DNA from 2 places in the Bacillus sp. FJAT-53060 genome. Region 2 is predicted to be linked to the other one. Evidence: a T-box and tRNA genes for the amino acid it is inferred to sense, from the RefSeq annotation. Region 2 holds a T-box; the other holds one or more tRNA genes.
The links. A T-box is a leader RNA that pairs with one kind of tRNA and senses whether it is charged. The one in region 2 lies ahead of leuS (leucine--tRNA ligase), so its partner is inferred to be a tRNA-Leu.
Positions count from the first base shown of each region.

Region 1: it encodes a tRNA-Leu, which carries the amino acid that the T-box ahead of leuS (leucine--tRNA ligase) is inferred to sense. The anticodon was not compared.

Region 1 is NZ_JBAWSW010000019.1:36,978-52,679, forward strand. Features, by position in the region: gene trmL (tRNA (uridine(34)/cytosine(34)/5-carboxymethylaminomethyluridine(34)-2'-O)-methyltransferase TrmL) at 334-807, opposite strand; gene WAX46_RS08955 (amidase domain-containing protein) at 852-1,754, opposite strand; gene queG (tRNA epoxyqueuosine(34) reductase QueG) at 1,816-2,964, opposite strand; gene WAX46_RS08965 (hypothetical protein) at 3,048-3,644, shown strand; tRNA gene WAX46_RS08970 (tRNA-Gly) at 3,743-3,816, opposite strand; gene WAX46_RS08975 (hypothetical protein) at 4,426-4,707, opposite strand; gene WAX46_RS08980 (PqqD family protein) at 4,704-5,609, opposite strand; gene WAX46_RS08985 (hypothetical protein) at 5,593-7,059, opposite strand; gene WAX46_RS08990 (ABC transporter ATP-binding protein) at 7,037-7,783, opposite strand; gene WAX46_RS08995 (hypothetical protein) at 7,898-8,110, opposite strand; partial or broken gene WAX46_RS09000 (aliphatic sulfonate ABC transporter substrate-binding protein) at 8,598-8,830, opposite strand; gene lepB (signal peptidase I) at 9,131-9,697, opposite strand; gene WAX46_RS09010 (LTA synthase family protein) at 9,830-11,773, opposite strand; gene WAX46_RS09015 (hypothetical protein) at 12,710-12,907, shown strand; gene WAX46_RS09020 (histidine phosphatase family protein) at 12,953-13,489, shown strand; tRNA gene WAX46_RS09025 (tRNA-Gly) at 14,027-14,100, opposite strand; tRNA gene WAX46_RS09030 (tRNA-Leu) at 14,105-14,189, opposite strand; tRNA gene WAX46_RS09035 (tRNA-Leu) at 14,227-14,315, opposite strand; tRNA gene WAX46_RS09040 (tRNA-Cys) at 14,333-14,403, opposite strand; tRNA gene WAX46_RS09045 (tRNA-Gly) at 14,409-14,483, opposite strand; tRNA gene WAX46_RS09050 (tRNA-Gln) at 14,491-14,562, opposite strand; tRNA gene WAX46_RS09055 (tRNA-His) at 14,572-14,647, opposite strand; tRNA gene WAX46_RS09060 (tRNA-Trp) at 14,672-14,745, opposite strand; tRNA gene WAX46_RS09065 (tRNA-Tyr) at 14,751-14,835, opposite strand; tRNA gene WAX46_RS09070 (tRNA-Thr) at 14,851-14,923, opposite strand; tRNA gene WAX46_RS09075 (tRNA-Phe) at 14,930-15,005, opposite strand; tRNA gene WAX46_RS09080 (tRNA-Asp) at 15,033-15,109, opposite strand; tRNA gene WAX46_RS09085 (tRNA-Met) at 15,129-15,205, opposite strand; tRNA gene WAX46_RS09090 (tRNA-Val) at 15,221-15,296, opposite strand; tRNA gene WAX46_RS09095 (tRNA-Glu) at 15,328-15,402, opposite strand; tRNA gene WAX46_RS09100 (tRNA-Ser) at 15,422-15,512, opposite strand; tRNA gene WAX46_RS09105 (tRNA-Asn) at 15,517-15,591, opposite strand; rRNA gene rrf (5S ribosomal RNA) at 15,601-15,702, opposite strand, start outside.
Region 2 is NZ_JBAWSW010000002.1:14,330-30,031, forward strand. Features, by position in the region: gene WAX46_RS01545 (tRNA (mnm(5)s(2)U34)-methyltransferase) at 1-390, opposite strand, end outside; gene WAX46_RS01550 (TIGR01212 family radical SAM protein) at 387-1,352, opposite strand; gene WAX46_RS01555 (YtzC family protein) at 1,500-1,769, shown strand; gene WAX46_RS01560 (hypothetical protein) at 1,908-2,087, shown strand; gene WAX46_RS01565 (DUF418 domain-containing protein) at 2,270-3,298, shown strand; gene WAX46_RS01570 (GntR family transcriptional regulator) at 3,640-4,032, shown strand; gene WAX46_RS01575 (ABC transporter ATP-binding protein) at 4,025-4,903, shown strand; gene WAX46_RS01580 (ABC transporter permease subunit) at 4,897-5,886, shown strand; gene WAX46_RS01585 (ABC transporter ATP-binding protein) at 5,908-6,606, shown strand; gene WAX46_RS01590 (ABC transporter permease) at 6,596-7,906, shown strand; gene WAX46_RS01595 (sunset domain-containing protein) at 7,963-8,646, opposite strand; partial or broken gene WAX46_RS01600 (PAS domain S-box protein) at 8,731-9,414, opposite strand; gene WAX46_RS01605 (DUF4257 domain-containing protein) at 9,850-10,179, shown strand; T-box leader at 10,281-10,501, shown strand; gene leuS (leucine--tRNA ligase) at 10,599-13,013, shown strand; gene WAX46_RS01615 (rhodanese-like domain-containing protein) at 13,413-13,724, shown strand; gene WAX46_RS01620 (sporulation protein Cse60) at 13,826-14,008, shown strand; partial or broken gene opuD (glycine betaine transporter OpuD) at 14,173-15,702, opposite strand, start outside.

The DNA.
Region 1 (15,702 bases), on a different contig from region 2:
TATTACCTGACACCTATTTGACACACATTATCGTGGAAGGGAGTTGAATTTTTGTGACAAATATAAATCCATTACTTTTGATATAAGTACGCCCGCCATCCTTTAAATAATTTTGCTGCTACTATTTCCTGGGTCTGAGAGAGACCTAGAATACTGACTGGAATGGTCTCTATTAAAGTAGCTGAGCTAATGGCACTAATGAAAAGTAGCTTTTTCAGCTCATTATTCCTTTTTTGAAAACGTGATCACAATCTATTCCAATACCCATTTTTCAACATATTCTTATCTCTCATAAATAAAGCCACGATACCTAACTCGGCTTTGATCATGATCTTATATGAGATCTCGATATTGCTGCTGGCGAAGCCCCTCATAAACAAGGATAGCCGCCGTATTCGAGAGATTAAGTGAGCGAACATGTTCTGTCATCGGCAAACGAAGACAACGGTCCATATTTCGTTCAATTAAATCTTTCGGCAATCCACTCGTCTCCCTGCCAAAGACAAAGAAATAGTCTTCATCTAGCTGAGAGTAATCAAACATTGTATGAGGCTTTTGGCCAAATTTCGTGATATAGAAAAATTGTCCCTTCGGATGAGCCTCAAACAATTCATCCAATGAATCATGATAGACGACATTGGCATATTTCCAATAATCAAGTCCTGCACGCTTTAGCATTTTGTCATCTGTCGAAAAGCCAAGCGGACGAATCAGATGGAGTGTTGTATTTGTTGCTGCACATGTACGCGCAATATTTCCAGTATTAGCTGGAATCTCTGGTTGATATAAAACGACATGAAATCCCAAAAAAGTTCACCTCTAAATTTTCTTTTCCGCTCAACATTATACCATTAACTACCCTTCCCGGCATCGTCCAAAATGTGAAAAAACGTATAACGAATAGCTGGTGTATAGGCTGTCGAATCCTCATATGACCAATAACGCATACGGCTGTCATACGTCTGTGCATTGACAAGTGGCATTCCGCCTTTATCATGATCAACGACAATGGTTGTATGATTATACCTTCCATCACCTTCAAAATCGTAGCAAATGACATCACCGATTTGAAGCTCCTGTGCCTCTTTAACCTTCTTCGCTCTTAAACCTGCCTTAGAATTCATTAAATAGTTTTTCATCGAATGAGCGACCGTCCAGCTATAGCTCCACGTATGTGGACGCACCCACCAGCCAGAACCCCGATTCGGATATCCTCTCGTCGGCGCATTCCCTGCTTTCAAGCATTGTGAAATAAAATTTGTACAGTTATCCTCAAAATTTTTGTAGGCTGGATTCCTTTTATTCCAGTACGTCTCCGCGTATTGCACGGCTGCTCGTCGATCATAGTGAAAGGCTCTCCCGAATTGTTCCTCGTTTTGGAAGCGTTTATCTACCTCATCTTCCTTCTGCAATTTTCCCTGCACCATTTGATCTTTCACAAGCATGTTGTTATAAAGAAACGCTTCTCTTTTTTCAACATGTTCCTCTAAATAAAAAGAATCGTCTACATCCTTACAGACATAAGTGAGATGAGCAAGATATTGCACATGCTGAGCTCCATCATCCTGAATCGTTGAATGCAGAAGCTTTGCTTTTGCTTTCACTTTTACAATCTCAACCTGTCTTCTAGCGAAAAGCTCTTTTTTTCGTTCTACTGCTTCCACATCAGAAATAAGCTGTGGCTGTTTGATCGCACTGCCATTTAATAAATACTCCAGCCTATCTTCTAACGTTTGCTCTAATAATTGTTTCACACAGACACCACCAAACTTTTTTTAAAATCTCTGTTTGGTTCATTCTATGTTCATAGGGATGTTATTTAGTATTTAAAGGTGTCTGTAAGAACTCAACCCCTTTTACAATCTCTTGTCTCGCTTCTTCATCACTTTCCCGCTCAAGGGCTTTTTCCAGTTCTGAAAGCTGCTGCTGATCGCCAATTTTGCCAATAGCCCAAGCGGCCGTTCCTCGAATGACCGGCCTTGGATCTTTATGCATCAGTTTAACTAAATCTGGCAACGCAGAGGTTTCTTTAAAGTGAGCAAGTGCCAAAATCGCATTCCTTTGAATAGGCTTTTTCCCACGCCAAGATCCCGAAACATGACCGTACTTCTCCTTAAACTCACGATTGCTGATCGTAAGCAGCGGCTTTAAGAGCGGCTTTGCAATTTCAGGGTCCGGCTCCATTTCAGGATGCAAATGAAAGTCTTTTCCTTTATTGATTGGACAGACCGTTTGGCACGTATCACATCCATACAATCGATTCCCTATTTTCGACCGAAACTCGTCAGGTAAAAACCCTTTTGTCTGCGTTAAAAACGAAATGCACCTTTGAGAATTAAGCTGTCCTGGATTCACTAAGGCACCTGTTGGACACGAATCCACACATTTATTGCACGTTCCGCACTGGTCTTCCATTTTCTCATCCGGTTCAAATGGGACATTTGTGATCATTTCAGCCAAGTACACATAAGATCCGAACTCAGGTGTAATAATCATGCAGTTCTTTGCACTAAAGCCAATGCCAGCACGTTCTGCTACAGCACGATCAGACAGTTCACCTGTATCCACCATTGATTTCGTTCGTATATCTTCATGTTTGCTTCTCAAAAATTCCTCGAGCATATCGAGCTTTTTTTTCAGTACAACATGATAATCCGTACCCCATGACGCCCTGGAAAAGATACCTCTTCTCGCATCCTTTGTGCTTCGAGGAGCATCTTTCATTTTGGAAGGATAAGCGAGCGCTATTGCAACAATTGATTTGGCCTTTGGAAGCAACAAAGCAGGGTTTGTTCTTTTTTCAATATCAGGCTCTTCAAAGCCCGACAAATACCCTAATGATTCATGTAAGATAAGGCGGTCTTTTAATGAATCAAATGTATTAGCACTTGCAAATCGAATTTTATCGACACCAATTTCATTCGCATATTGAATCAATTCTTCTTTTAATTTTCCAACATGAATCACCTTGCACCCCTCCTTTCTTTGTTTCTTCTGTTGTTTAAAGTATAATACGAGTGTATCATGACCGATTGGAGTGAGTCACTGTGAAGATACATATGGAAATATCTCATCCCCAAAGCCCGTCTATTCATGTTGGACAAATTGAATATTCACAGATTGAAGTCGGTAAATCGCCTCAAATGTTAAAAGGTCGATTACGCCTGTTTCAAGAATCTTTGTTTTTTGATTACGAGGATAAAACCTTAGAAGAAGTATCAGCGATCAAAGAATGGACTGATCTTTTAGAAGACGTCCCTTTTCTTCCACTTCTTTCTAATATTCAAAAGGAACAATTTATGGACTCGACCAATTCCGTACAGGATTTGTCGATATTTTTCTCATTAAAATATTTCTTACCCATCCTTACACTAGATGCTGATCGTCTCAAAGATCCTGTTTTACTGTCAAAAAATAGTTCTGATCACATCGAATGGCAGGACAGTGAAGGGCTTAAAGGGTTATTTTCTCAAACAAGTAAAGCACAAATTTCTCAAGATACAAAGAATATCCTTCAAATCATTCTTTTCCGGCCATCTATTTCCTGGGAAAAGAGTGAAGCTCTTATACAATCCTTGACGAAAATGTTTGTACAAATACAAGGTGGAGAAAGCAACTATGAACTCATTGAAAAAGCACTGTAGTCTGACAGCGCTTTTTCACATTATACTGACATAATAAAAAACGCAACACTTCGTTTATCTATGAAACGAAACACTGCGTTATAAACAAAATTATGTATTGGAGCGGGTGATGAGAATCGAACTCACGACATCAGCTTGGAAGGCTGAGGTTTTACCACTAAACTACACCCGCATCCATCTTTGAAAGCCAATGTCATTGTGTTGACTTTTATTATATTACAACTTTCTTAAGAATTCGTCAACAGAATATGAAGATTTTCGTCAAAAAACTTCATTTTCCGTATATATATTACGATAGTTATTTATCTAGCTGTACAAAACATAAATACGCATGCAAAATATTCTTCAACGCTTGCTCCAGGTTCTTCTACATTTCTTCAAGAGCCATCTTTGCCAATTGCAGCTCTATACACAATCAATGCTTTTTCTCCTGAAGCACTTTGACAGATTCAGATTGTGCAGAAAAAACATAATCATCTACTTAAAACGGAAAACTTGAAGTTGCTTTCGTCATTTTTGTCTAACCAAATACTAAATTGTGATTCGTATATATCTTTCTGATGATATAATTGAAAGGGCACATTCATCGTTTCGACCATTTTTGTAATGACTTCCGATAAAAGTAATACTCTGATTCTTTTCGTTAATCCTTTCATCCTGCTAGTAGATAAACTGCGAATTAAAGAATGCTCCATTTCTACATTGATATCCCCTTTGATTTTGGTTCTACATTATACTAAAATTTGGTTGAGTATACAAAAAAAAGATTAGGAGGGTTCTCCTAATCTTTCGCTTTTTTCTGTTTCATTACTGACAGCAGTGCCACAATCAGAAAACTCACAGCAAAAATTACAATCATATAAATAAAAAAGTTTGGTTTGATCTGAAAAGTAAAAGCTGACGAGCCTTCCATCTCAAAGGCAAGACTATTAAATAATAATTCATGATTCGTTTTTGATTGAAATAAATGATAGAACAGTACACCAATAGTCAGCATTGGAAAGCCTAAGAAACCTAGAAAACCACCAACAATTGCGCCTTGTTTCATTGCCTGAACGTTCATAATCGTTGACCTCCCATTCCACGAACCAATAACTGCTTCATAATGGACTTACCATCTCCCATAAACGGAAGAAGGTAGAGTAATTGAATCAAATACGTAATTGAAAAAATGAAAAAACCTGTTGAGATTGGATTCTCTTTCAGAAATAAAACGGTCACAATGACTCCTAATGCTCCGATCACACCTGGCAGAAGTGGCCCAAGTAGTGTAATCCATACCTGCTTTTTCTGAAATGGATCTAATACGGGTCTCACAAACTTCACGGACATCATATCGCTCGCAAAAAAGCCTTGTGGGCCATCCCGTCCTGCAAACTTCCGATGTGCATATCCATGTGCCGCCTCATGCAAGGCTGTCCCAGTAATTAATCCGAAATAAATAATGGAAAAATAAATCGCGATGACTACAATCGATGGATCAGGAATGAATAAAAAGGCGATTCCTGCCATCACCATAAAGAGCACCCAGAAAAAGATGATTTTACGCATCACCATGAGCAAGGCCGTCCCCAATATTTGAAGGAATGAGTGACCACTGCAATCAAACCGCTCTTTCATCTTTACTTGATACTGCTTAAAAAATTGATAGCAGGCTGTGACCACCCGATATGGCGATTGATAATGGATAGACAGCAAATGATGCTGATTTAGACTCATCATTAGTTGATAGAAATCACGGGCAATTACAGACTCATCGACCTGAAACAAATCGGCGAGCTCTGCCGTTATATTCGCTTCTGTCCTCTTGCCGTCAACTTTCGTTAACATATGATATGCACTCTCATTAATCGGGAGTGTGCTTCCATACTGGGTATCAGTCAGATGCCTTTTTTGTAAGGTGACATACGGAGCAATAGCCGGTACCCGCTCGATCTTTAGCTTACTGTTAAGAAGTTGAATCATGTGAATACCTCCATGAAAAACCTTTGTATATGGCAAAGATGAGCAGACCTTCAAATCCTGCCACTAGCAACCACTGAAGCATTTGGCTTGACTCCCCTATGACGTAGTTTCCAATAAATAAAATTGGAATCATGATTAAAATAAGCACTCCAAACGAAAAAATGCCCGTGTATGGATTATTTCGATCAAGGGGAAGTAAAATACCCACGACATAAAAGAGAGCAATTGCATTACACAAGACTGCAGCAGCAATCAATACGTTCAAAATCTGATCAGGGAGCGTCAGTGTTGTGAGCATGAATAAAGCAATTTGCATCACTCCAACGAGCAGAAGGCCGATAAACTTATACAGAGCCACTTCCCACGACCTTAGACCAAATGTTTTATACATTCCAAGCATTCGTTTATCATTGCCAAATGAATTAAAGGCTGTTAATCCAGCTAGAGCACATAGTACAAAAAAGGCTTCTCCTTCAAAGCGGAAAGCAAACTGATAGCGGATAAATAAGATCACGATAAGGAGAACGAGAAAGTTTAAAATGTTTTCTTCATTTCTCACCTGTGATTTGATTTCCTTTACAATGAGTGACCACTTTTTTGAAGACGAGAATGGTAGTTTGTTTAAAAAAGTTAATGCTTTTTTCTCTACCATAATCGGCATAAGAGCAAGAGAAAAAAACGCACCGCCTGCGGATAATAGGATGAACAGAATCAAAATCGCATAATTTACTCCTTGAGGAGACATCCCTTGTCCCGCAAGGAAAAATGGGGCTGTAAAATACATCAAATGATAATCAAACTGTATATATGATTGCTGAATTTTACTGATGTCAAAATGCGTCATTCCATACGCAACAACTAGCACCAATAAAACAAATATCGCTGCAAATTTTTGCAATGGTAATTTAAATTTTAGAACGAGCAAATAGGTCATGTTGTAAATGAACTGCAAAAGTGTTAGGACAAACAGCGATTGCAAAAGCACCATCAAGAAGAAAGTGAGAATAAAGAAAATACCGATCCCTTTGGCAATAAAATTAGGTAAAAGCAAGACACCGATAAAGAATAAAACAAGCCCTGCCACCACTGTCACCATCGGAATGAAGTATCCAAGGCTTTTCTGAAATGTCGAAAGCGGAAACCAGCTAAGCTGCATAGAAAACCGGTCCTGTTCGGGCGTTCTGACCTTGATCAGAACAAACAACAGGCTTGTAAAAATGGATGCATTGATCGCCATTGACACAACCAACAGTCCAAGTGAACGTTCATCTCCATTTAAGAAAGACTTTATAAAGACACCTGTAAAACTGTATCCGATGATGGCTCCCATTGTGACTGCAAACAAAAAGAATAAGACCACAATGATTCGCTTCGTTTGAGTATCAAAGAGCTTATACATCTCCTGCTGCCACATTTTAAGCATCATTTTAGAAATGATTAATGATTTCATCAAAATGTGCACCCCTATCACTTAACATTGAAGCTTTCAGAAACACTTGTTCCAGTGTGCTAGATTGATACTTCTCTTTTAATGCTGAAACTGTTCCTTCATCCATTTTATTTCCCTTTGAAATAATGGCGATTTTGTGGCACAGCTCTTCTGCTGAAAGCATATCATGCGTTGAAAGCAAGATCGCACCATGGTGCTTGGCATAACGCTTCATGAGTTTCTTTGTGTTTATAACCGCTTCAATATCAAGTCCTCTAAAGGGCTCATCCATGATCACCAATTGACTATCAAGCATAAAGCCGGCAATCAGCTGTGTCTTTTTTTTCATACCATGTGAATATGTTTCGATAGGTCTTGATAAAGCTGAATCCATGTCAAACAATTCAATTAGTTGATTTCTTCTATGATTTGTTTTACATTCATACATAGAGGAAACAAAATCTAAATATTCAGCACCAGTCAATGCTTCAGGGAGCAGCAGATCATCTGGAACATAGGCTACTTGTTTTTTAAAGGATGGATTATCATTTGTCACATCCTTTATGTGAATCGTTCCTTCTGTTTGCTTAATGATCCCGAGTGTACAGTTAATCATCGTTGTTTTACCGGATCCATTCGGACCAGCAACAGCAACAATTTGATGAGGAGCGATCTTTAAATGAAAATCATTGATAGCAGTTACATTATTTTTATACGTCTTAGTTAAATTCTCGATCGTAAACATATAACCTCCAAGTGGCTGTATATTCATTAAAACAGATCAGGCTAAACCGCCCGCCACAGACGGTTTAGCCCTGGTGTCATACCTTAGAAGTAAGAAGATGAATCCTAAGTAGAGCTACTTACATTCAATATTAACGTGTAAGCCACTTTCCCATCGAACGCCTCCTGTAAAGCTACCGTTGCCGTTTGCTAAACACCAAATTGCTGCTCCTAGAACAACTGTTGCTCCCAATGCCAGAAGGACTGCAACAAATACTAAGAACCAAGCTTGGTCCATAATAGCAGGTTCCATAGTGGAATAATCTACTTGCGGTGCTGCATAAGTCATAATTTTCACCTCCCATCTTATGATGAACTGATCGTATCATAGGTGTCACACTCCAAACATCAACAGAAGATCCCATTTTTGACAAGAACACACCTTTGGGTAAAATGGGATCTTTTATTCAATTATTTCCTTTTTAATGCACAAACCCTCTCTTTTTCACTAGATTTCATCACTCCATTAGAACCAACGAACCCAAACAATGTCAAACGAACCATCTTTTTCCTCTATTTTAAAATAGTCTTTTATCTTCATCTCTTCTATATATTCTTTCTTTTTTGTGAGATAGAAAGAATTCCTCCGATATATCAGATATAAAAGTCCTAATTACATGTCGTTATTACACCAATTATGAAATATCTACCGATAATTTTAACAAAAGAGTGAGCATATTTTCCTTCTTCTCTTGTCACTTAAAATATGTATATACAAGAAAGTTCATTGAAAAAAACCTTTCCTTCTTCATCACTCGTTCCTCCTTCTCTTCCTATGAAAAATCTAATTGATTAGCGCCAAGCCCTTCAAATTGGGGAAGGGCGCTTTGAAACTCACCCCACTTTACTCTCATGCCTTCTTCCTTTGCTAAAAGCAATGGGCTTAGACTATGCTGCATTCATTAATCTCTTTTACATTGTTTTCTGAACCAACCGCTGCTTGATCACACCTTGCTAATACAAGAAGGAGAACCAAAAAGAGAGTGGTCCTTTGCTTCTTTTGATTCAATCTTATCCTTCTGTCAACAACAACTCATCTGTTATCTCAAATTCTGACCTGGTTTTGTGATGCGTCTTTCTCCTATCACGAGATTCCCATCATAATCTGTATCAAGCACTCGAATGATGCAGGCGATGCTTACTTTCGCTGCCATGAATCTCAAAAAGCTAGCAAACTGGACATGGAGACGACCATGTCCAGGGTAAGACAACTGATAAATTTTATCAAAATAAGTGAAAACCCCACTTTTACTTGAAGTAAAGGTAGGGTTTGTCTACGGTCTGAACCACACGACAGTGTGCTTTTTTCTTATTGATTAAGTAACCGAATATCTTGGAAAGGATAAAACACAAATGATGTTGTCCCTTGAATATCACTCTTTGTAAAAAGACCTAGACCGTTGCGGCTGTCCATTGAATTCTGGCGATTGTCACCCATGACAAAGTACTTTCCTTTCGGGACTGTAAGAGGACCGAAATCAGGCGTCAACAAGGTGCCATCTGCGGCTGCTTTCTTTTTGTTTGACGCTAAATAAGGCTCCGCCACTTTTTGACCATTGACGTACAGCTGGTCATTTTTCATTTCAATTTTATCACCTGGTAAACCAATCAATCGTTTCACGTAATGAGTGCTGCGGTCTTCCCCATCAAGTACAATGATCTGTCCTCGTTTATAATCACCGAAATAATCGACGGTTTTATTCACAAAGACCCGCTCTGTATTATGCAATGTCGGATCCATAGAAGACCCTTTGACAATATACGGCGCAAATATAAAATTACGAATGATAAAAACAGCAATGAATGCAATTAAGATGGCCTTGATCCAGCCCCATAATTCTGATTTCTTTTTTTGTGTTTTTGTATTTGTTATCATAAGCTCCTCCTGAAATCCACTAGGACAAAATGAGTTTCGTCAGCTACTTAAAATATAAACATATTTTGCCAATAAATCAAGCTATGAGAGAGAAAAAGGCAAGCACCTTTCCTGTGCTTGCCCAAAACTTAGTTACTTAGCAGAAGAATCCGCTTCTTGCGTTTTGTTTGTTTTACCATAGAAATAATCAGATGGATTCACTGGTTTAAAATCAGATAGCTTATGGAATCGAAGAAGATCCCTGTAAAGCACTTTATCTGAAAGACTTAACTGATTATCTACACGGGCTTTGATCGCCTCTGTCTTTTTATTTTGCTTCATCACTTTACCCGTTTTCGTGTCGTAGACAGTATTATCTACAAGTGTGTATTTTGGTGTCACATAGTTTCCACTACGGAATGCAACTGTTTGATCATGTTCTTTTGAAAATAGATCTGTCCCAAAATTCACGAACTCGTTTGAATCGATACCTTGTAAGTGGAGAAGCGTTGGCATCACGTCTATTTCACCGCCATACGTATGATTCACGCCGCCCTGTTTACCAGGAATACGAATCATCAGCGGTACACGCTGATTTTGTGCATTTTGATACGGTGTAATTTCTTTTCCTTGAATTTCACTCATTGCACGGTTATGGTTCTCAGAAATACCGTTATGGTCACCATATAATAAAATAACTGAGTCTTTATACAGACCTGATTTTTTCAAATCCTTAAAGAATTGCTCTAATGATTCATCTAAATATCTTGCTGTTTGAAAATAATTATCTACTGTCTTATCGCCAGTTGTTGCTTTTGGAATAGTGGCATCTTTCTCATCTAAATTAAATGGATAGTGATGAGTCAGTGTCATTAAGTGTGCATAAAATGGTTTTTTCAATGATTCTAACATTGGGATTGACTCTTTAAAGAACGGCTTATCCTTCAGTCCCATATTCACAAGATTTTCTTCATCCATATTGTAATAAGAGGCATCGAAGAATTGATCAATTCCCATATGCTTATAAATGGTGTCACGGTTCCAGAAAGATTTATAATCCCCGTGAAGAACTGCACTTGTATAATCTTCCTTTTGATTTAAAATTGCAGGAAGTGATTGGTAGGTATTTTCCCCTTTTGTCACAAACGCTGCACCCTCTGGCAAGCCAAACATACTATTATCCATCATCAGTTCAGCATCCGCTGTCTTTCCTTGACCTGTCTGATGGAAGAAGTTATCGAAATACGTAAAATCATCTTCCCCATGAGCCAGTTTGTTTAAAAACGGCGTAACTTCTTCCCCATTTAGCTTGTAATCAATTAAAAACGACTGAAAACTCTCTAAATGGATTTTAATGATATTTTTACCTTTCGCTTTGCCAAAATACTCTGCATTTGGCTTTGCATAGTGAGAAGCCGTATAGTTCACAACATCCGTTAAATCATCACTGCTCGCATTTGCAACCTGTGTTGCATTTTGCGCCGATTGAATCCCATCATAAATCGCATAATTATAGACGCCTAAATACTTAACAATATACTTATGATCAAAAGTTCTTGTTAATAATTCTGGACGATCCTTTTCAGCTAAATGAAGGTTGACAAAGAACAGGCCGACACCTGCTGCAACAATAAGCAATGCAAATGTCTTTTTCATTTGGAATTTCTTGATTTCCGGTCTCCAAATCACAATGGCAATCAAGATCAAGATATCAAGGAAGTACAAAATGTCATGCGGCTTAATACTTGATAACACACCGTCTGTCATGCCTCCTCCAAGATTTCCTGCTTGCTTCATTGTTGGGAAAGTTAAAAAGTCATCAAAGAAACGGTAGTACGCTACATTTGCATATAAAAGTCCGGTCATAATAAAATCAATCACAATTAAAACAATAGCCGATTTACGCCCCTTTAAAAAGAGAGCAAGTCCCAAAAACACAATGGCTGAACTAAATGGATTTAATAAGAGAAGTCCCTCTTGAAAAGAACCTTTTACTCCTAAATTAAAGTCCATCTTGTAGGCTGTATACGATTTTGCCCAGAATAAAAGGACAGCCAATACAAAAAAGCTATATTTGTTCAAAAATATTTTTTTCATAATACCTCTTCTTTCTATTAACAAATTGATATAAATGAATTCATAAAAAATTTACATTCATTTTGCAAATGTAAATCTTCTTCGCCAAGCATTCCAATGCTTTGTCTCCGGCAGACCAAGGAGTTCCTTTAATATAACGTATGAGAAGCATCATAAGTTTCAAAAAAAATAAAATTTACACACACTTCATGTTTCAGTGAATGAAGAGTGTTTTGTAAATTACTTAGTACTACTTTACTTTTTTCATCTAATCGTGTCAAAGTAATTATAAAGAAAAGGATGAATAACCTAGGCTTTTTGACTCGTTTACCCAAATTTATACAAAACTCTACCCTTACTTCTTAATTTTCTTCTTTATTGTGACACGATTTCTCCTATCAATGTACGGTGTGATAAAGATATAGATTAAGATTATTGAGGTCACAGGACCTTCTGGAGTAGGCGCAGGTAAAGAATCTCTTTGTACCGATTCGATTCCACTGATTGCATGGAAGGAAAATGGCCATCACAACCGAAGGTGAGACTCTACTGGTAACAGAAGAAGATGGGTTACGGAAAAAACAGGCACAATTACATAAGGAATCCATTGTTCCACTTCAGGTACCAGAGTACAAAAGGTGCAGATGAATTCTTGCTGGTATCACATATCCATCCATATACAGAGGATAGAGAGCTTCAAGACATATGAGAAGAAGCACAAAAACCTGTCTTTTAGACGGAGCAGTGATTTCGATTTTGTAAATTTATTTACAAAATGTTCCAGCGGATGATCAATGTCTTAAATGAAGTCAAGCTGATTCAAATTTCCCTTCAATTGAAGTGACACCACCATAGGGAATCAAATGAATAGACCTATTTGAAAAAGGATTGACGCTTGTACAACTTCCTCGTATTATTAGCATAAATCCATCTTTTTCTTAGAAAAGGGTAGCTTACATGAGCTTGTTTAAGAACTGGAGAAAAAAGCAAAACAATCAGTCGATCACTTCAGAAAAGCAAGAAGGCAGCATCCCAATCAACTTTTCCACATTTCCCTTTGGTACAGACCACGTAGATGACTTTTTGTTCAACTTAGACCTTACATCCAAGCTCATCGATCCATATAAAGATACAGATACGAACAAATTAACCTAGACCTTCGTGAATGCTCATCCAATACTCAATGAAAGGTGTAATCCCATGAAAGTCAGACACTGCCAAGCAGATGGACAATTGAAAGATGCGGCTTTAACGCAGCAAGGCATCACTCAATCACTCGCGCTGGCTCAGTTCTTTTCCGGCATTCACCTCAATAAGATCATCTCAAGTCCCTATAAACGAGCCATCCAAACCATTGAGCCGCTCGCCCATGCAAAACAACTTAAGATAAAAATAGATGAGCGTCTCTCTGAACGTGTGTTAAGTAGAAAGCCGATGGATGATTGGTATGAGAAGCTAAAGCTCAGTTTTTCGGATTTACACATCACATATGAAGGCGGAGAATCAAGTCAAGAAGCAATGAACCGAATAGTAGAGGCTCTCTACGAACAAATAGAAGTAGAAGAAAATCATACCCTCTTCGTTACACACGGCAATATCATGAGCCTGCTCCTCAAACACGCCGATTCGAACATTGGATTCAATGAGTGGGAGAAGCTCAGCAATCCAGATGTCTATGTATTGAAACACTTTAGCCAAGATCATTTAGAAATAAAACGAATATGGCATAACATATAATAAACGCTAGAATCCACTGTAATGATCCTAAACATAAGGACATGTTCCTTATCATACTGATTTTTCATTAAAGTTTTATAAATCCAACTAATTTGATCTGGTTCGGATTCCAATTCTAGTTTAATAAGAGGCTCTAAAGGTATAACAATTCAACATAAAGCACATCATCACATAGATTATGATAATCAAATATGGCTTTCACTTTTTCTTTTTCATATTGAGCTAGTAACACCCTGCCCCTCCTTTCCTCTAAAGGCTCAGATTTTATTTCACAGTCCTCAATAAATAGCTTTAATGCTCCTTTAAATTCAATCTTCTCTTCTCATTTGCCACATTGTCCATAATTAAGTCAATGTCTTTTGTTGATAGCTGATTGTTCCTTCTCATCTTTTCATCATTCCCTCAAAAATAAATTGTTTTAATGAAAGGGTGCATATGACCATAGGAATTTGACTTTGCCTTCAATAATCATGTACATAAAAGCAAAAAAGACCGCTAATTTTCATTAGCAGTCAGTCAATTTATCAGTATGTAAGTTGGAGCGGGTGAAGGGAATCGAACCCTCATCATCAGCTTGGAAGGCTGAGGTTTTACCACTAAACTACACCCGCGATGTGGTACCGGTGGCCGGGGTCGAACCGGCACTCCGTGAGGAACACGATTTTGAGTCGTGCGCGTCTGCCAATTCCGCCACACCGGCATGATCTTTAAAGAGCGCAACTTATAATAAAAAACAATGGTGCCGAGGGCCGGACTTGAACCGGCACGGTAGTCACCTACCGCAGGATTTTAAGTCCTGTGTGTCTGCCAATTCCACCACCCCGGCAGTCTTTTCAAAAAAAAAGGCGACACCCGGATTTGAACCGGGGATAAAGGTTTTGCAGACCTCTGCCTTACCACTTGGCTATGCCGCCATTATTGGAGCGGAAGACGGGATTCGAACCCGCGACCCCCACCTTGGCAAGGTGGTGTTCTACCACTGAACTACTTCCGCATATCAACTGGGCTAGCTGGATTCGAACCAACGCATGACGGAGTCAAAGTCCGTTGCCTTACCGCTTGGCTATAGCCCAATAATAAAATGGGGCGATTGATGGGAATCGAACCCACGAGTGCCAGAGCCACAATCTGGTGCGTTAACCACTTCGCCACAACCGCCATAGATGTTATAAATCATATAATTGGCAGGGGCAGTAGGAATCGAACCCACACCGGAGGTTTTGGAGACCTCTGTTCTACCGTTAAACTATGCCCCTAAAAATGGTGGAGGGGGGCGGATTCGAACCGCCGAACCCGGAGGGAGCGGATTTACAGTCCGCCGCGTTTAGCCACTTCGCTACCCCTCCACATTTGAAAAACAGTGCCGGCAAGAGGACTTGAACCCCCAACCTACTGATTACAAGTCAGTTGCTCTACCAATTGAGCTACACCGGCAAATAGTGGTGGCTCGGGACGGAATCGAACCGCCGACACACGGATTTTCAGTCCGTTGCTCTACCAACTGAGCTACCGAGCCAACATCAATATGATGAATATGTATAAATGGCGGTCCGGACGGGACTCGAACCCGCGACCTCCTGCGTGACAGGCAGGCATTCTAACCAACTGAACTACCGGACCAATATAAAAATAAAAAGTTTGGTTGCGGGGGCAGGATTTGAACCTGCGACCTTCGGGTTATGAGCCCGACGAGCTACCGAACTGCTCCACCCCGCGACAATATAAAAGATATGGTGGAGGATGACGGGCTCGAACCGCCGACCCTCTGCTTGTAAGGCAGATGCTCTCCCAGCTGAGCTAATCCTCCGGAAAAAAATGCTGGTATATATTCTATAAAATGGTGACCCGTACGGGATTCGAACCCGTGTTACCGCCGTGAAAGGGCGGTGTCTTAACCGCTTGACCAACGGGCCATCTATTATATGTATCTTGTGGCGGAGAGCAAGGGATTCGAACCCTTGAGACGGGTTTACCGCCTACACGATTTCCAATCGTGCTCCTTCGGCCACTCGGACAGCTCTCCAAATTGGCTCCGCAGGTAGGATTCGAACCTACGACCGATCGGTTAACAGCCGATAGCTCTACCACTGAGCTACTGCGGAATGAAGAAAGCCTGGCGATGTCCTACTCTCACAGGGGGAAACCCCCAACTACCATTGGCGCTGAAGAGCTTAACTTCCGTGTTCGGTATGGGAACGGGTGTGACCTCTTCG
Region 2 (15,702 bases):
TTTTAGCCAGTCAATGAGCTGTTTGATCGCTTCAATGGTCGTATCAGCCTGTGTGGTGACGGTTTTATCGCCTCCTGGTAAGTACCCAAGGTTAAACACCGCACAAGAAATGTGTCCATAATTATCGGCTGGTATGTGATCAGCAAGTTTTTCATGTCCGTCATGGATGAGATAAACGTAAGGATATTGCTCACCAAGCCTTTTGCTTGTTTGCTTTAAGGCCTCCTCCTGAACATCGAATGCAAAAACTTGTCCATCTTTTCCTACAAGGTCAGCTAAATAGCGTGTATCGTGGCCATTTCCCATTGTTGCATCAATGACGATGTCGCCTTTTTTACAAGCACGTTCTAACAACTCTTTACTAAAAGGGAGCATGCGTTTTAAAATCATTTGGACGCTTCTTCCAATCTGACGAAACGTTTGCCTTGGTAGCTGTTACGTCTCGCAAGCTCAGCATTAATGGCATTGAGCACTTCCCACTTATTCACACTCCACATCGGACCAACCATTAATTCAATGGGCCCATCGCCTGTAATTCGGTGAATAATCATGTCTGGCGGCAATATCTCCAGCTGATCACAAACAAGCTGAACATATTCTCCTTGGCTTAAAAACTCAAGCTTCCCTTTTTCGTATTGCTTGACCATTGGTGTTCCTTTTAAAAGGTGAAGTAAATGGATTTTAATGCCTTGCACATCTAATTCAGCGACAGCTTTTGCTGTTTCCATCATCATGTCTCGATTTTCAAGAGGCAATCCGTTGATGATATGTGAGCAGACACGAATTCCGTGTTTTCGCAGTTTTTCTACACCTTCTACATAGCATTCATAATCATGGGCACGGTTGATCAGCATAGCTGTCCGTTCGTGTACGGTTTGAAGGCCAAGCTCCATCCATAGGTAAGTCCGCTCGTTTAATTCAGCTAAATAATCCACAACGTCATCTGGTAGACAGTCAGGTCTTGTGGCAATGGATAAACCAACCACTCCATCTAAATTCATGACGGTTTCATATTTTTCTTTTAAGACAGAAAGTGGCGCATGTGTGTTTGTATACGCTTGAAAATACGCCATGTATTTTCCGTCTTTCCATTTTGTGTGCATCCGGTCCTTGATTTCATTAAATTGAGTGATGAGATCATCTGCGCGGTTTCCCGCAAAATCACCAGACCCAGCGGCACTGCAAAATGTACAGCCTCCGTGGGCTACAGTACCATCACGGTTTGGACAATCAAAGCCACCGTCTAAGGCCACTTTAAATACTTTATGACCAAAGTGCTCACGCAAATGATAGTTCCATGTGTGATAACGTTTTTCGCTGTTTGAATATAAAAAAGGGTTATGCTGATCCAAGTCAGTAACCTCCTTGCATAATAATAAGCATCCTAAAATTTTAACAAAAATCACGAAGGAGAACAATTGAATCTGTCCAACATTTTCTTTAGTGAAAAAGCTTTACGCGGGTAAAATAAGCGGGAACTGAAATGGAGGGAATGCAAGATGGCAACAAGAAATTCGATCCATGAATTTATGAAAAAAAGTACTGAAACCCTTGAATTTGCTAGTGAACAATTTGATTTGAGCTCTCGCCAAGAGCATTATAATGAAGAAGAATTTTCTAAAGCGCAGCTCATGCTTGAGGAAGCAGTGAATGAATTAGATAAATTAATGGATGTGGCTAATGATCAACAGAGAGAGCGTTTAGATAGGACGCGGGTTCAAATTCAAACCCTGCAAAATCAAATGATTTTAGGTATTTCATACGAATGATGAACAGATCCTTATATTAAGGGTCTGTTTTTTTTTTCGAAAGGTTATTGACATCTCGAGCGAGTGTCTGTATTGTATTAAGTGTACTACATCAACTAATACACTATAGACACTTAAAAGTGAAGAAGGTGTTTAACCATGAAAAAAGAAAAAAAACCAATCAATATGAAGTGGATGGTGCTGGCTGCTGCGTTAGCATGTACATTTTTTTTCGTTCTCGTTTTCATTGGTTTTGAAGTTCAAAAAGATTTTATACCTAATTCGGCTCCTTTAATGCATGGACATGATCAAGTGATAGGACTGCAAAAACGTGAATGAGGAAAGAGGGATTCATCATGATTCAAATAGATCCAAGAATCGTTAAAGCCGAGAAGCTTTCAGAGGTGATGCTCAACTATTGGTTTTGAACATCACTAGGAACACAGAATTTCTGTGAGTGGATAGCGTCAGGTGAGTTTTTATTCATTGATATGTAAAAGTTGAAGGAAGGAGCAGCTTTAGTGAAACCAACAATAAATAAAGATCGAATCAATGTGATTGATTTAATTAGAGGATTTGCTTTAATTGGTCTTCCTTTTCTTAATGTGCTTGTTCTTTGGGCACCACATGTTCACTTATCAGGAACACAGGGAGATATTTTGGTTCAGCGTTTCTTATATATTTTTGTGGAAGGACGTTTTTACGCTATATTTTCCTTTTTGTTTGGATTGGGAATTTGGATTTTTATTACAAGAGCCAAAGAAAAAACCAATCATCCTTATGCCCTTTTTATTCGACGAATGTTGATCTTGGCTATAGTAGGAGGAATACATCAGATAATACAACCTGGTGAAGCTTTATTGGTATATGCGATTTTAGGATTGCCTGTTGTTTTTTTTGATAGACTTCCGAGATGGATTAATCTCACACTTGGTATAGTGGGGATTATGATAGGGAGCTATTTAGGAGTTAAAGTATTTTTACCTTTACCTTTAATGATTCTTGGTATAGCATTCGGCCAATATCGTATATTTGAGACTTATATCAAAATGCGAAAAATATGGGTGATGGTGGCTGTTCTTTCATTTGTGGCAACTACTATTTCAGCCGTTTTCCTTTGGCTGAAATCACCTACACTTGGGTTAAGTTTTGAAGGTGTTAAATTAAGCGAAGCACAGTTAGCATCAAATTCGGCTTTTTATGACATGACAGATTTGTCTATGATGTTGGCTCCGATTTTTTCTGTTTTTTATGTTAGTTTTCTTGTTCTGCTTGAACCTTTGATGAAAAAATGGGTATCACCGTTAAATTCATTTGGACGGATGGCATTTACAAACTACATTGGTCAATCAGTTATACTGGCTATTATAGCGATATTTATCCCAGATGGTATTGTAGTTTCATATACGGTTTCAACAATCACGTGTGCGATTGTCGTGATAGCTCAGATTATTTTTTCTTCACTATGGCTTAGATTTTTTAAGTATGGTCCATTAGAATGGATTTGGCGGTGTGGGACTTATGGAAAATGGCTGACAATACTGAAATAAACAAATATTCCACGAAAATATCAAGTGTGATAAAAACATCATCTGTTCAATAAAAGAGTGTCAATTGTTATCTTGTCATATCTGCGACATCGGTGTCGAACTCAATCCAACACGTAGGCACCGAGAACATATGTGTTAACAGCTAACAGCTTAGAGAAAATAAATTTTAAAAAAGAACCTTCTGTCCCCAAATGGAACTGGTAGCGATTTTGTTAATTTGTACTTTCTTTTTCATCCTTGTAAGCTTTTATTTCCAAAAAAGGATTTTCAGCATATGTTTTTGATGATGAGTTTAAATAGATGAAATAGATGAAAATGAAGGTGTAAAGAAGGGAGTCATGATGATCCAAATAGATCCAAGAAGCGCTGCGCCAATATATGAACAAATCATTGAGCAGTTAAAAATATTGTGCCTAAAAGGTGTAATGAAACCCGGTGACAAACTGCCCTCGGTGAGAGAGCTGGCCACGATCATCATCGCTAACCCAAACACGGTCAGCAAAGCGTATAAAGAGCTTGAACGGGAAGGGATTATTGAAACACTAAGAGGCCGCGGTACGTATGTGACAGAAAGAGCACAGTTAAAGCTGAATGAGGGGAAGGTATTGGAGATGAAGGAGCAATTAAGACAACTCATCATAGAAGCTCATTATGCCGGTATTGACATTCATCAACTTAAGGAATGGCTAGAAGAGATCGGTTCAAGTCTAAAAGGAGGAAAACAAGTTGATTGAGGTCAGAAATGTATCTAAGAAATTAAATGGACGCGAAGTACTCAGTGATGTTTCCTTCAGGATAGGCGAAGGGGAGATCTTCGGTCTGCTTGGCCGGAATGGCTCAGGAAAAACAACACTTCTCAGGTTGATTCAGCAAATTCTTCTTCCGGATGAAGGGGCGATTTATTTTAAAGATGTGCTCGTGAAAGACCACCCATTAGTGAAGCAAAATATTGTGTATATGCCGGTCGTGAATCCTTACTTTGACAGGTACAATTATGGACAGCTTGTGAAGCTGTTAAAACAAATCTATCCGAAGTTTGACGTGACATATGCCAATGAGCTTGTGAACCGGTATGTGATTCCGGAAAAAGTGAAATACCGTGAATTGTCGACAGGTTTAAAGAAACAACTGTCATTAATTTTAAGCTTTGCGATCAAACCAGCGGTCATTTTGTTAGATGAGCCGACAGATGGAATTGATGCGGTCACAAGAAATGACGTACTTCAGCTGATGATTGATGAGGTAGCAGAACGAAAAACGAGTGTTTTAATCACATCTCACCGTTTAGAGGATATTGAGCGGATGTGTAATCGAATCGGTTTTTTAGAAGGAAATCACCTCACAAGTGTCATGGATTTAGATGAGTTAAAAAATGACTATGTCAAAATCCAAATGGTATTTGAAGAGGATATGAACTTAAGTATTAGAAAAAAAGGTGTCGCTATTTTAGATCAGGCGGGTGTTTTCTATACAGTGCTTATACTCAAAACAGATGTAGAGGCAAACGAGTATTTGAAATCGCTGCAGCCGAAAGTATGGTATGAACTGCCTGTGAATTTAGAAGAAGTATTTATTGCGAAGTTTGGAGGGAAACGCAGATGGTAAAGCGGCAATTATTATATAAGGAATGGAAGCAATCAGAGCTGACATTCATTTTAGTAGTGCTTGTTGCGGTGCTTGCGACACCCTTTTCAGTCTTAATGGAATATTCATCCTTTCAAAAGTGTTTAAATAATATATGGTGTGTTGTGGATACACCACGTTTTTCTTATATCTTTATGAAAGATACTTTCCTCTCTCTTTCATGGTTAATGGGAATCTTATTTGCTGTGATTCAGCTTGGATTTGAGAGGAATAAAGGGCAAATGGACTTTACATTATCTTTGCCGTTTAGCAGAAGCACCATCTACCATACCAAATTTTTCTTAGGTGCTGGAATTATTGCGATCATTCATGTCGCCTCATATGTTCTCACTTATTTACTCATATTAGGCCTTAACCCAATAGAGACACCTGGTTTTAACAGCAGTTATTTGTTTGCGCTGGTGTCCTCATTGATGATCTATAGTTTGTTTTTTGCCGCTGGTACTTTAACAGGCAGCGCAATTTCCCAAGCGATCGTTGCATTCAGTACAGCCATTTTACCCTTTTTAGTGATTGGTCTACCGATCGTTCATTTAGATTTTATCATGAAAACAAGTGGGATTTGGGTGGATAAGAACTTCTTCACTTATTGGATACCGTCCATTTCTCCAATTACTTATATCATACCTGGACAATTTCAATATTTATATCCGAGTTGGTTCACTGGTGAAGGGTTCATCATACCAATTGTCATGATGGTCCTCTTTTATCTGATTGGCTTGTTTAGCTTTATCAAACATCCAAACGAACGAAATGGCCGCTTCTTTCTTCATCAAACAATCGATCGACCAATTCAGATTATGGTGATTCTCTTTGGTGTTCTAGGATTTGGATGGGCTGGATTCGCTTCAGAGAATTCAATATTTGGTTATGTCGTTGGCATGTTAATCGGTGGAATCGTAGGTGGACTGACGAGTTATTTATTGATATATCGAAAAAGATAAACAGAGAGTAGGGGATTAAAGATGATTCAGATTCAAGCGTTAGATCATGTGTTTAAAATTGGTACAAAGGGAAGAGAGAACGAAATACCTGTACTCAAAGGCATTGACTTATCCATCAAAAGAGGCGACATTGCTTGTATCGTTGGGAGAAGTGGTTCTGGGAAATCCACTTTACTCAATTTAATGTCAGGATATATTACGCCAACGAGTGGACAAATTGTCATCGATGGAACCAATGTGACAGGCTTTAATGAAAAAGAATGGGCGGACTTTCGATTAGATCACTTTGGCTTTATCTTTCAAAGCTTTCAATTGATCGGGAGCTTAACAACATTTGAAAATATTGAGCTTCCGCTCACTTTAAAAGGTGTGAAGCCGTCTGATCGAAAGGAGAAAGTAAAAGACATGCTCAAACGAGTAGGCCTTGAACATCACGCAGGGCATTATCCGAATGAACTGTCAGGTGGACAGCAGCAGCGTGTGAGTATTGCAAGAGCATTGATTTTAAATCCATCTATTATTTTAGCGGATGAACCGACAGGCAGTCTGGATTCAGAAACAGAAGGAGAAATTTTAGCCTTTATCCAGCAGCTTAATCGTGAAAAAGGAATTACATTTGTTATCATTACACATGACGATGAAGTCGCTTCAATCGCAGACACAACGTTCCAGCTTCATGATGGTGTGTTAAAGAAAGGGGAACAGTCCAATGAAATTTAAAGATCAGGTCAAATTCATTAGAAGAAATATGAAGAAAAATAAATTGCGTGTGTTTATGACCATTCTTGCGACGACAATGGCATGCTCTTTCTTAATCGTTCTAGCATCTGTCGGTTTTGGTCTGCAAAAATCGGCTCAGGATGAAATTATGCAACAGCAAATCATCACAGAAATTAAAGTGTTAGGTGAAGAAAAGGGAGACATCAAGGTTGATGATTTAAAGAAATATGATCATGTGAAATCTGTTGTCGCAAGAACGTCTATTAATCCATTGTTAAAAGTTGAGCTCGATGACCGCTCAAGTGAAGTGCAGGTTGCCTTTACGGATATGAAAAAAGAAAAAGAAGCGGGTCTTGAGCTAGACCGAGGAAGAGTTCCAACATCAGCGAATGAAATTGTGGTTGGGTATCATATGGCAGAACGCCTGTGGACTGAAAAAGAACGCAAAGCCTATGAAAAAGAAGTGAATGATCCTTCAAGTGATAGAGAATCATTAAAAGAGCCAAAAGGCTACACGAAGGAGATTTTAAATAAAGTCATTCAAATCAACGTGCCAAAACTCAATGAAGAAAATGAAGTCGTCAAAGAAAAAACATTTGATTTCCGTGTAGTTGGCGTTCTGAAAAAGCCGAATTTGGAGTGGCAGATGGATAATTCAATTTTGATCCCGAATGCTTATCAAAAGCAATTTGGTCAAGTGCTGGATATGTCTGCTGAAGCCGGCAATATCGACAAGTCGATATCTGTTTATGCAGACAAATTCGACAATGTCGGTGCGCTGACTGATAAATTGACAGGTGACGGCTATCAAGTCATCTCTGTAACGAGCCAGCTCAAAGGAATGGATAAGTTCTTTATGGCCTTCAAAATTGGACTCATTTTTGTCGGATGTATTGCGGTCATTATTTCTGCAATCGGTATTTTCAATACGATGACCATGGCGGTAACAGAGCGAACACAAGAGATTGGTATCATGAAAGCCATTGGAGCTAATCCTTCGATAATCAAGCGAATGTTCCTAATGGAAAGTGCTTATATTGGTGTGATTGGATCGATTATCGGTATTATTATCTCGTATATCATTAGTTTCGCAGTGAATTTAATCATTCCAGCCATTTTGTCATCTGCGTCTGATGGAGGATCAAGTGAACAATTCTCGATTACCTTCTCCTATATTCCGGTAAGCCTTGTGATCACAGCGACATTGATTAGCGCAGGGGTAGCGATAATATCTGGACTCAATCCAGCACGTAAAGCAACGAAAACGAATGTATTAACAGCATTAAGAAGAGAAATTTAAAAAAAACCTCCTGTATCCCTAGTGGGCTGACAGGAGGTTTTTTTATCGTGAAACAGCTATTGCTTAGGTGCCCGATACCCTGCACGCTCTGCTTCTTCTACAGAGCAGAACATTCGTTTGAATTTTTTTGTCCGTGAGTAGTATCTGCTGCTCGGCGTGTGATAAATGCCATTGACACTCCCTTTGATGTGACAGGTAGCTGATTCTTTTTTTGTCTCTTTTTGTGACTCATGACCGCCTGTATTCGTTCCATCATCTTTAGGAGCGGAGCGCTGGACGGCCGGTGACTGAGTTTCTTTGTTTACTTTCTTGTTTTCTTTTTTGAGTATTTCATTGCTAGAGGTCAGCTTGTCTATTTTCTCTTCAAGCTCTTGAATGGTTTGTTCTTGCTGTTTGACCGTTTCCTTTTCTGAGGTGATGTTTTCTAGCTTTTTTGTTAGTTTTTCTTTTTCTTTTGTCACATCTTCTAAAGAGGAAGTAAGCGTCTCTTTATCTGACTTCAAACGAGAAATTTCAGAGGTGACTTGTTTTTGATCCTTAAAGAGTGGTTCGGAAGATGGATCTGCTTGTGCAACAAACGGTAAAGACATGATGGAAAAGACGAGACCGATGATCAAAAAAGGATAAAAGCGTCTCTTGGAAAAAATTCTTTGATTTTGGCGTTTTAGTAATAAGAAATTAGCGGCATATCCTATGGCGAAGCAAAAGCATAAAAGACCTATGATGAGCAAAATGATCATCTAGCAGCCCCCTTAAATCTTTAATTCAACCTATTATAAACCATTTTTACCATTTTGTGGGGTATATTAAATAAAAAAATCTGTTTATACAGGGTTTTCAGCTATCGGCAATTCTTTAATTGCTTCTTTTATGGTTAAATAAGTGAGGTGTTTTGGAAATCTGTCTTCAAGTCATTGAGTTTTATCGAAAGCTGTGGTTTGATCCCAGGAATGATCTGTTTTGTTCTAGTTAGGTTGAGGAGAGTTGAAAATGCGTGCTGCGACAGAATCATTTAATATACAAGTTAACTTAGTGACAATAGCATCAAAGCAATCTTCAGATAGTTTTCCAATGAGTGGAAGGAGTGGACACACCATTTTTGATTGGGACGATCGGACGATCGGTGTCGAAAGCGAGGTGACTTTCTTTAATGAATCTTCTAGAAGCTGTTCATATTCCTTCTGTTTCTTTATATCCTTTTGAAAGCCAATGAAAAATGTTTCTTGTTCAATGTATAGAGGATCTATATTGAGTTCATTCCAAAAAAAGTGCCATCTTTTTTATAATTTTTTAGCTGTGTGGTAATAGGTGTTTTGTTTTGTATTCCATGACGTATTAAAGCAAGCTACTTTTGGTCTGTGTTTTTCCACTGGAGGAATCGGCAATTATGGCCAAGTATTTGATCTGTTTTGTATCCAGTCATTGTGTAAAGTCATGCTTCACATCAACGATAGGGTTTATCCTTGTAATGACAACACCAATCCCGCACGATCTAGCGCTTTTGTTATGAGTTCGAGTTGACCATATTACCCTCATTTACTGCTATTATCAGACATTTAAATGGTGTTTTTCAACCAAATTCCTTATAAACGTAGCATTATATATATTCTGTTTCAATCTTTGCAAACGCTTTGTTAAATTTGTCATCATAGTTTGTCCTCCATTAGAATATAGTTAGTAAGGAGACTTTTTTAGAAAAGTGAGGAATCATTTACTTAACATTCATAAAATGACAAAAATAGTTAATATGGATTAGGAGAAAATGATTCCAATGCATCAAGATTGTTTATAGGTCATTCACGTATAATGGAAGAAACAAGCTTTTTTTCTTCGTTAGTGAGAATAGACCTTTTACATGGATTATGACGGAACAGCAGAATGGCATTACAAGGGGGCTAGACAGCCTGAAGTCGCTTTACTATTCTAAGGGCTTTAGGAAGGTGATGAAAATGCTGCAACAAGTCATTATTGCTTGCGCCATTGGAGGGGTCATGGGCATTCTCGGTCACGTAAAGAAAAAAGGCAGGCTAGAGAAGCCCAGAATGACAAAAAAGTTTATTTACCTAGGGTTTATTGAAGATTGGCTCGTAGGGATGATTGCCGCTACACTGCTTGTCTTATCCTCAAATCCCGATTCTAGTCTGCACTTGATCATCTTATCAATTATTTCAGGTTACGGGGGAGAAGCAGTTCTGCGAAGCTTTGATTTTGTGAGAGAACAGCGTTCACAGGATGGGGACTCCAACCGTCATAACCGATCTCCACACGAATAATATCCTCTACTTTACCCTGCCTAGGGTACATTCCATTGTATACAAACCTGCTTGCACTTATGATCATAATTCTATAAAATACTACTTAGATGACGGTTACGATAAGAACAGTGAAGAGGAGTAGTAGGAAAGCAGTATTTGTCTTTAGAGAATTGACGGCTGGTGAAAGTCAATCAAATCTGCTTCTGAACTCGCCTCAGAGTTGCAGTTGCGTTGAGCTTCTGTCGCATGTCTGCGTTAAAGATATTAAGTGAGCGTATGAACAGCAAGTTACGCTAACAAGGGTGGTACCGCGGGAAACAAAAAATCTCTCGTCCCTTTCCAGGGATGAGGGTTTTTTGTTGATTTTAGAAAAATCTGAATTCTTGCAGTGGTCATTTTAGCAGATAAAGCCGTACATATTAAAGGAGGTTTTCACATTGAGTTTTCAGCATCTGGAAATTGAAAAGAAGTGGCAGGAATATTGGCTGACAAATAAAACATTCGCCACATCTGACTCGGAAAATAAACCAAAGTTTTATGCGCTGGATATGTTTCCATATCCATCAGGAGCAGGGCTTCATGTTGGGCATCCTGAGGGCTACACAGCAACGGATATTTTATCACGTATGAAACGTATGCAGGGGTATGATGTTCTTCATCCGATGGGATGGGATGCATTTGGTCTTCCAGCGGAACAGTATGCACTAGATACAGGAAATGATCCGAAGGCCTTTACAGAAGAAAACATCAATAATTTCCGCCGTCAAATTCAATCGCTAGGGTTTTCGTATGATTGGGATCGAGAAATCAACACGACAGATCCGAATTACTACAAATGGACACAGTGGATTTTCTTGAAATTGTACGAAAAAGGGTTGGCGTATATTGATGAAGTACCAGTGAACTGGTGCCCAGCTCTCGGCACTGTCCTTGCAAATGAAGAAGTCATTGATGGAAAAAGTGAACGAGGAGGGCATCCTGTTGAAAGGCGTCCAATGAAGCAATGGATGCTCAGAATTACGGCATATGCGGACAGGCTGTTAGAGGATTTAGAAGAGATTGATTGGCCTGAAAGCATCAAAGATATGCAACGTAACTGGATTGGACGTTCTGAAGGTGCGCATGTTCACTTTAAAGTAGAGGGACATGACGAGCAATTCACCGTTTTTACAACGCGTCCTGATACACTTTTTGGTGCAACGTATGCAGTTCTTGCACCAGAACATGCACTTGTTGAAAAAATTACATCAGCTGCTCAAAAAGAAGCAGTGGAAGCATATATCAAAGAGATTCAATCTAAGAGTGATTTAGAGCGGACAGATCTTGCTAAAACGAAAACGGGCATTTTCACAGGTGCGTATGCCATCAATCCTTTAAATGGTGAAAAGATGCAGATCTGGATTGCAGATTACGTATTAGCCACATATGGAACTGGAGCCATTATGGCTGTACCTGCTCATGATGAGCGTGACTATGAATTTGCCAAAACATTTGATCTTCCAATCAAAGAGGTTGTAGAAGGCGGAGACATTGAAAAAGAAGCTTATACAGGTGATGGAAAACACATAAACTCTGATTTCTTAAATGGCTTAGGGAAAGAAGAAGCGATTGAAAAAGCCATTGCATGGCTTGAAGAACATCAAAAAGGTGAAAAGAAAGTTACGTATCGTTTAAGAGATTGGCTTTTCAGCCGTCAGCGCTACTGGGGTGAGCCCATTCCAATTATTCATTGGGAAGACGGAACATCCTCAGCTGTATCAGAGGAAGACCTTCCACTGATTTTGCCTAGGACGACTGAAATTAAGCCAAGTGGAACAGGTGAATCACCTTTAGCCAATATGAAAGAATGGGTTGAGGTTGTAGATCCTGTCACAGGTAAAAAAGGACGCCGTGAAACCAATACAATGCCGCAATGGGCAGGCAGCTGCTGGTACTTCTTACGTTATATTGATCCACATAACACCGAAGAACTCGCATCTCCCGAAAAGCTAAAGAAATGGCTTCCGGTTGATGTGTATATTGGAGGAGCGGAACATGCGGTATTGCATCTTTTATATGCGCGCTTCTGGCATAAATTCTTGTATGATATCGGGGTTGTCCCAACAAAAGAACCTTTCATGAAATTGTTCAACCAAGGAATGATTCTTGGTGAAAATAATGAAAAAATGAGTAAATCAAAAGGGAACGTTGTCAATCCAGATGACATCGTAGAATCCTATGGTGCCGATACATTAAGACTTTATGAAATGTTCATGGGACCTTTAGATGCATCAATTGCTTGGTCTGAAACAGGACTTGAAGGTGCTCGTCGTTTTCTTGACCGTGTATGGCGTCTATTCACAAATGAAGATAGCTCAATCAGTGAAAAAGTAATAGAGCAATCAGGCGGTGCATTAGAGCGCAGCTATCATGAAACGGTGATGAAGGTCACGGATCATTATGAAAGTTTACGTTTCAACACAGGAATTTCACAGCTAATGGTGTTTATTAATGATGCCTATAAGGCTGATACATTGCCGAAAGAATATGCTGAAGGGTTTGTGAAACTCCTTTCTCCAATTGCACCGCATTTAGCGGAAGAGCTTTGGAATAAACTTGGTCATGAAGGATCGATTTCTTATGAAGCATGGCCACAATATGACGAGTCAAAGCTTGTCGACGATGAAGTAGAAATTGTCGTACAGCTGAATGGGAAAGTAAAAGCAAAATTAACTGTTCCTGCTGAGGCAACAAGAGAGCAGTTAGAGGAGATTGCGAAAAATGATGCACGAGTCAAAGAACAGCTTGAAGGGAAAACAATCCTCAAAGTGATTGCGGTCCCTGGGAAGCTTGTCAATATTGTTGCGAATTAAAGAACACACCCATCGGTATAAACCGGTGGGTGTTATTTATTTCCTGGGACATAATTTTGTCGAAAACAAGGTGATTCCTCCATCGATCTTGTATTTTAAAAGTTGACCAATGAGGAGTGACGTCAATGGAAAAGGAAAGCAAACGTGAACAACGCTTAGTCTTTTAGGAGAAATGGTTTCCGTTTTATCCTATTTGCTTATTTACCAGGAATCGCACTGTTTTTTAGTATTAGCATTCTCACAATGGCAATTCAAAAAGGTAGAGTTTGAAAGTGAGCAACTAGTAGATGTGAAAAAATGATCACGTTTTTCCTTCAATCTAAACGGGTGATTACTTCAACATGATGTGAATGATTTGCTATAATGGTGTCACCGTGAATAAAAGGAGAGATGAAAGTCGTGTCAGTAAAAGAAATCTCAATAGAAGAATTAAAACAAAAACTAAGGCAAGAAGAGGCCATTCAGCTCGTCGATGTGCGTGAGGATGAGGAGGTAGCAGAAGGCATGGTTCCAGAAGCAGTCCACATTCGAATGGGAGATATCCCTGAGAAACTGGATGCGTTTGACAAAACACAAGAATATTATATTATTTGCCGTTCTGGTAAACGTAGTGAAAATGTCTGCTATTACTTAGAAGACCAAGGCTATCAAGCGACCAATGTAATTGGTGGCATGCTTGCATGGACAGGAGAAACAAAACCGAAGCTGTAAATAGGAGTCCTTTCATCCATGAGATGGAAGGCTTTTTTTGTTCATATGCCCGTCTCTATGTGCATAAAGATAGAGTAGCAAGAGAAGGGAGAGTGGCATTTGTGCTAAAGGTAGCTGTATTTGATGAAGAACACGAAAAAGATTTACAGAGCGAAATCAATCTTTTTTTAAAAGGAATGGACGACGACCAAGTCATTGACATTAAGTACAATGTAGCAGTGATCTGTGAGCAAGGAGGAGAACAGCTTTACTGTTTTTCAGCGCTCATTTTATATAAAAAATAGACGGCATCTTTTTGACAAAGGGCTAAAAATAATCTTTATTTTAGCCCTTTGTCTTCTGTTCCGTGCGATAGAAAACCTTTGAAGACTAGGAAGACCGAGTAGATCATGACAATCTTAAATGGATATAAGAAAAAAGCCGTTCAGATAAGAAACGGCTCTTTCTATTATGCTTTTTTTACTCTTGGGCTTCGTGGTTTATTGATCTTATTTTTGCTTGTTTAATGGCCCTTCGTTCATCATTTAACGATTTATATAGTGATACGATCATCAAAATAATAACAACTGAGAATGGCAAAGCTGCGAGTTTTGCTGTGTTTTGCAAGGCTTCAAGCCCGCCTGAAAATAAAAGCACTGCAGCGACAGCTGATTGGATGATGCCCCAGCTGATCTTCACACTATTAGCAGGATTTAATGAGCCATAGGTTGTCTGCATCCCAAGAACGAATGTGGCTGAATCTGCTGATGTGATAAAGAATACAGCAATTAAGATAAGGGCCAGGATCGACGTAATCATGGCGAGTGGGTATTGATTTAATACACCAAACAGCATTGTTTCAGTCGACATACCAGCAATATCGACAATCTTTTTTTGTTGTAAGTCCATGGCAGATACACCGAAGATAGAGAACCATAGAAAAACGAGTATTGAAGGAGCTACTAAGACACCAATTAAAAACTCTCGAATGGTTCTTCCGCGCGATACCCTTGCAATAAAAATTCCGACAAAAGGGGACCAAGAGATCCACCATGCCCAATAGAAGATTGTCCATCCATTAATCCATTCTCTCTTTTCAGGGTCATTTGGGGATAATCTAAAGCTCATTTGCACAATATTTGATAAGTATTGTCCAATTGAATCTGTAAATGAATTTAATATATAAACAGTTGGTCCAACAAAAAGTAAAAACATTATGAGCAAAGCAGCAAAAATCATATTTGTAGTGCTTAAATATTTAATACCTTTACTAATTCCACTCCAAGAAGAGATAAGGAACAGAACCGTGACGATTGCAATAATGATGAGCTGAGTCAAGAAGTTATTTGGTATACCGAATAAATAACTTAACCCTCCATTAATTTGCGCAGCACCTAGTCCTAAACTAGTGGCTACACCAACTACTGTTGCAAACACGGCGATACAATCTATGGTTTTTCCGATCCATCCATGAATTCTATTTCCGAATAATGGGTATAAGGTTGAACTAATTAATCCAGGCGCATCTTTTCTAAATTTGAAGTATGCAATACAAAGTGCGACAATCGCATAAATGGCCCATGCATGAAGTCCCCAGTGGAAAAAGGTATAACGAAGGGAATCGCGGAAGGCTTGTGCGGTTTCAGTCTCGACTGTTGGTGATTGAATGGCAAAGTGACTGATCGGTTCAGCCGCTCCGTAAAAAACAAGGCCAATTCCCATACCAGCACTAAATAGCATCGCAAACCAAGAAAAAAGACCAAACTCAGGCTTTTCATCAGGCTTTCCTAACGTCATTTTTCCGATTGGACTAAAAATAAAGAATAGACAAAAGCCGACAAGCAGTGATACGACTAATAAATAATACCAGCCAAAGTCATTTGTAATGTAAGTTTGAATTTGATCTGTCATACTTTGCAGTGTTTCTGGAGAAAAGGCTCCCCATAGGACCGCTATAAATGTGATCGCAATCACAATCCAAAATACACTTGATACGTTT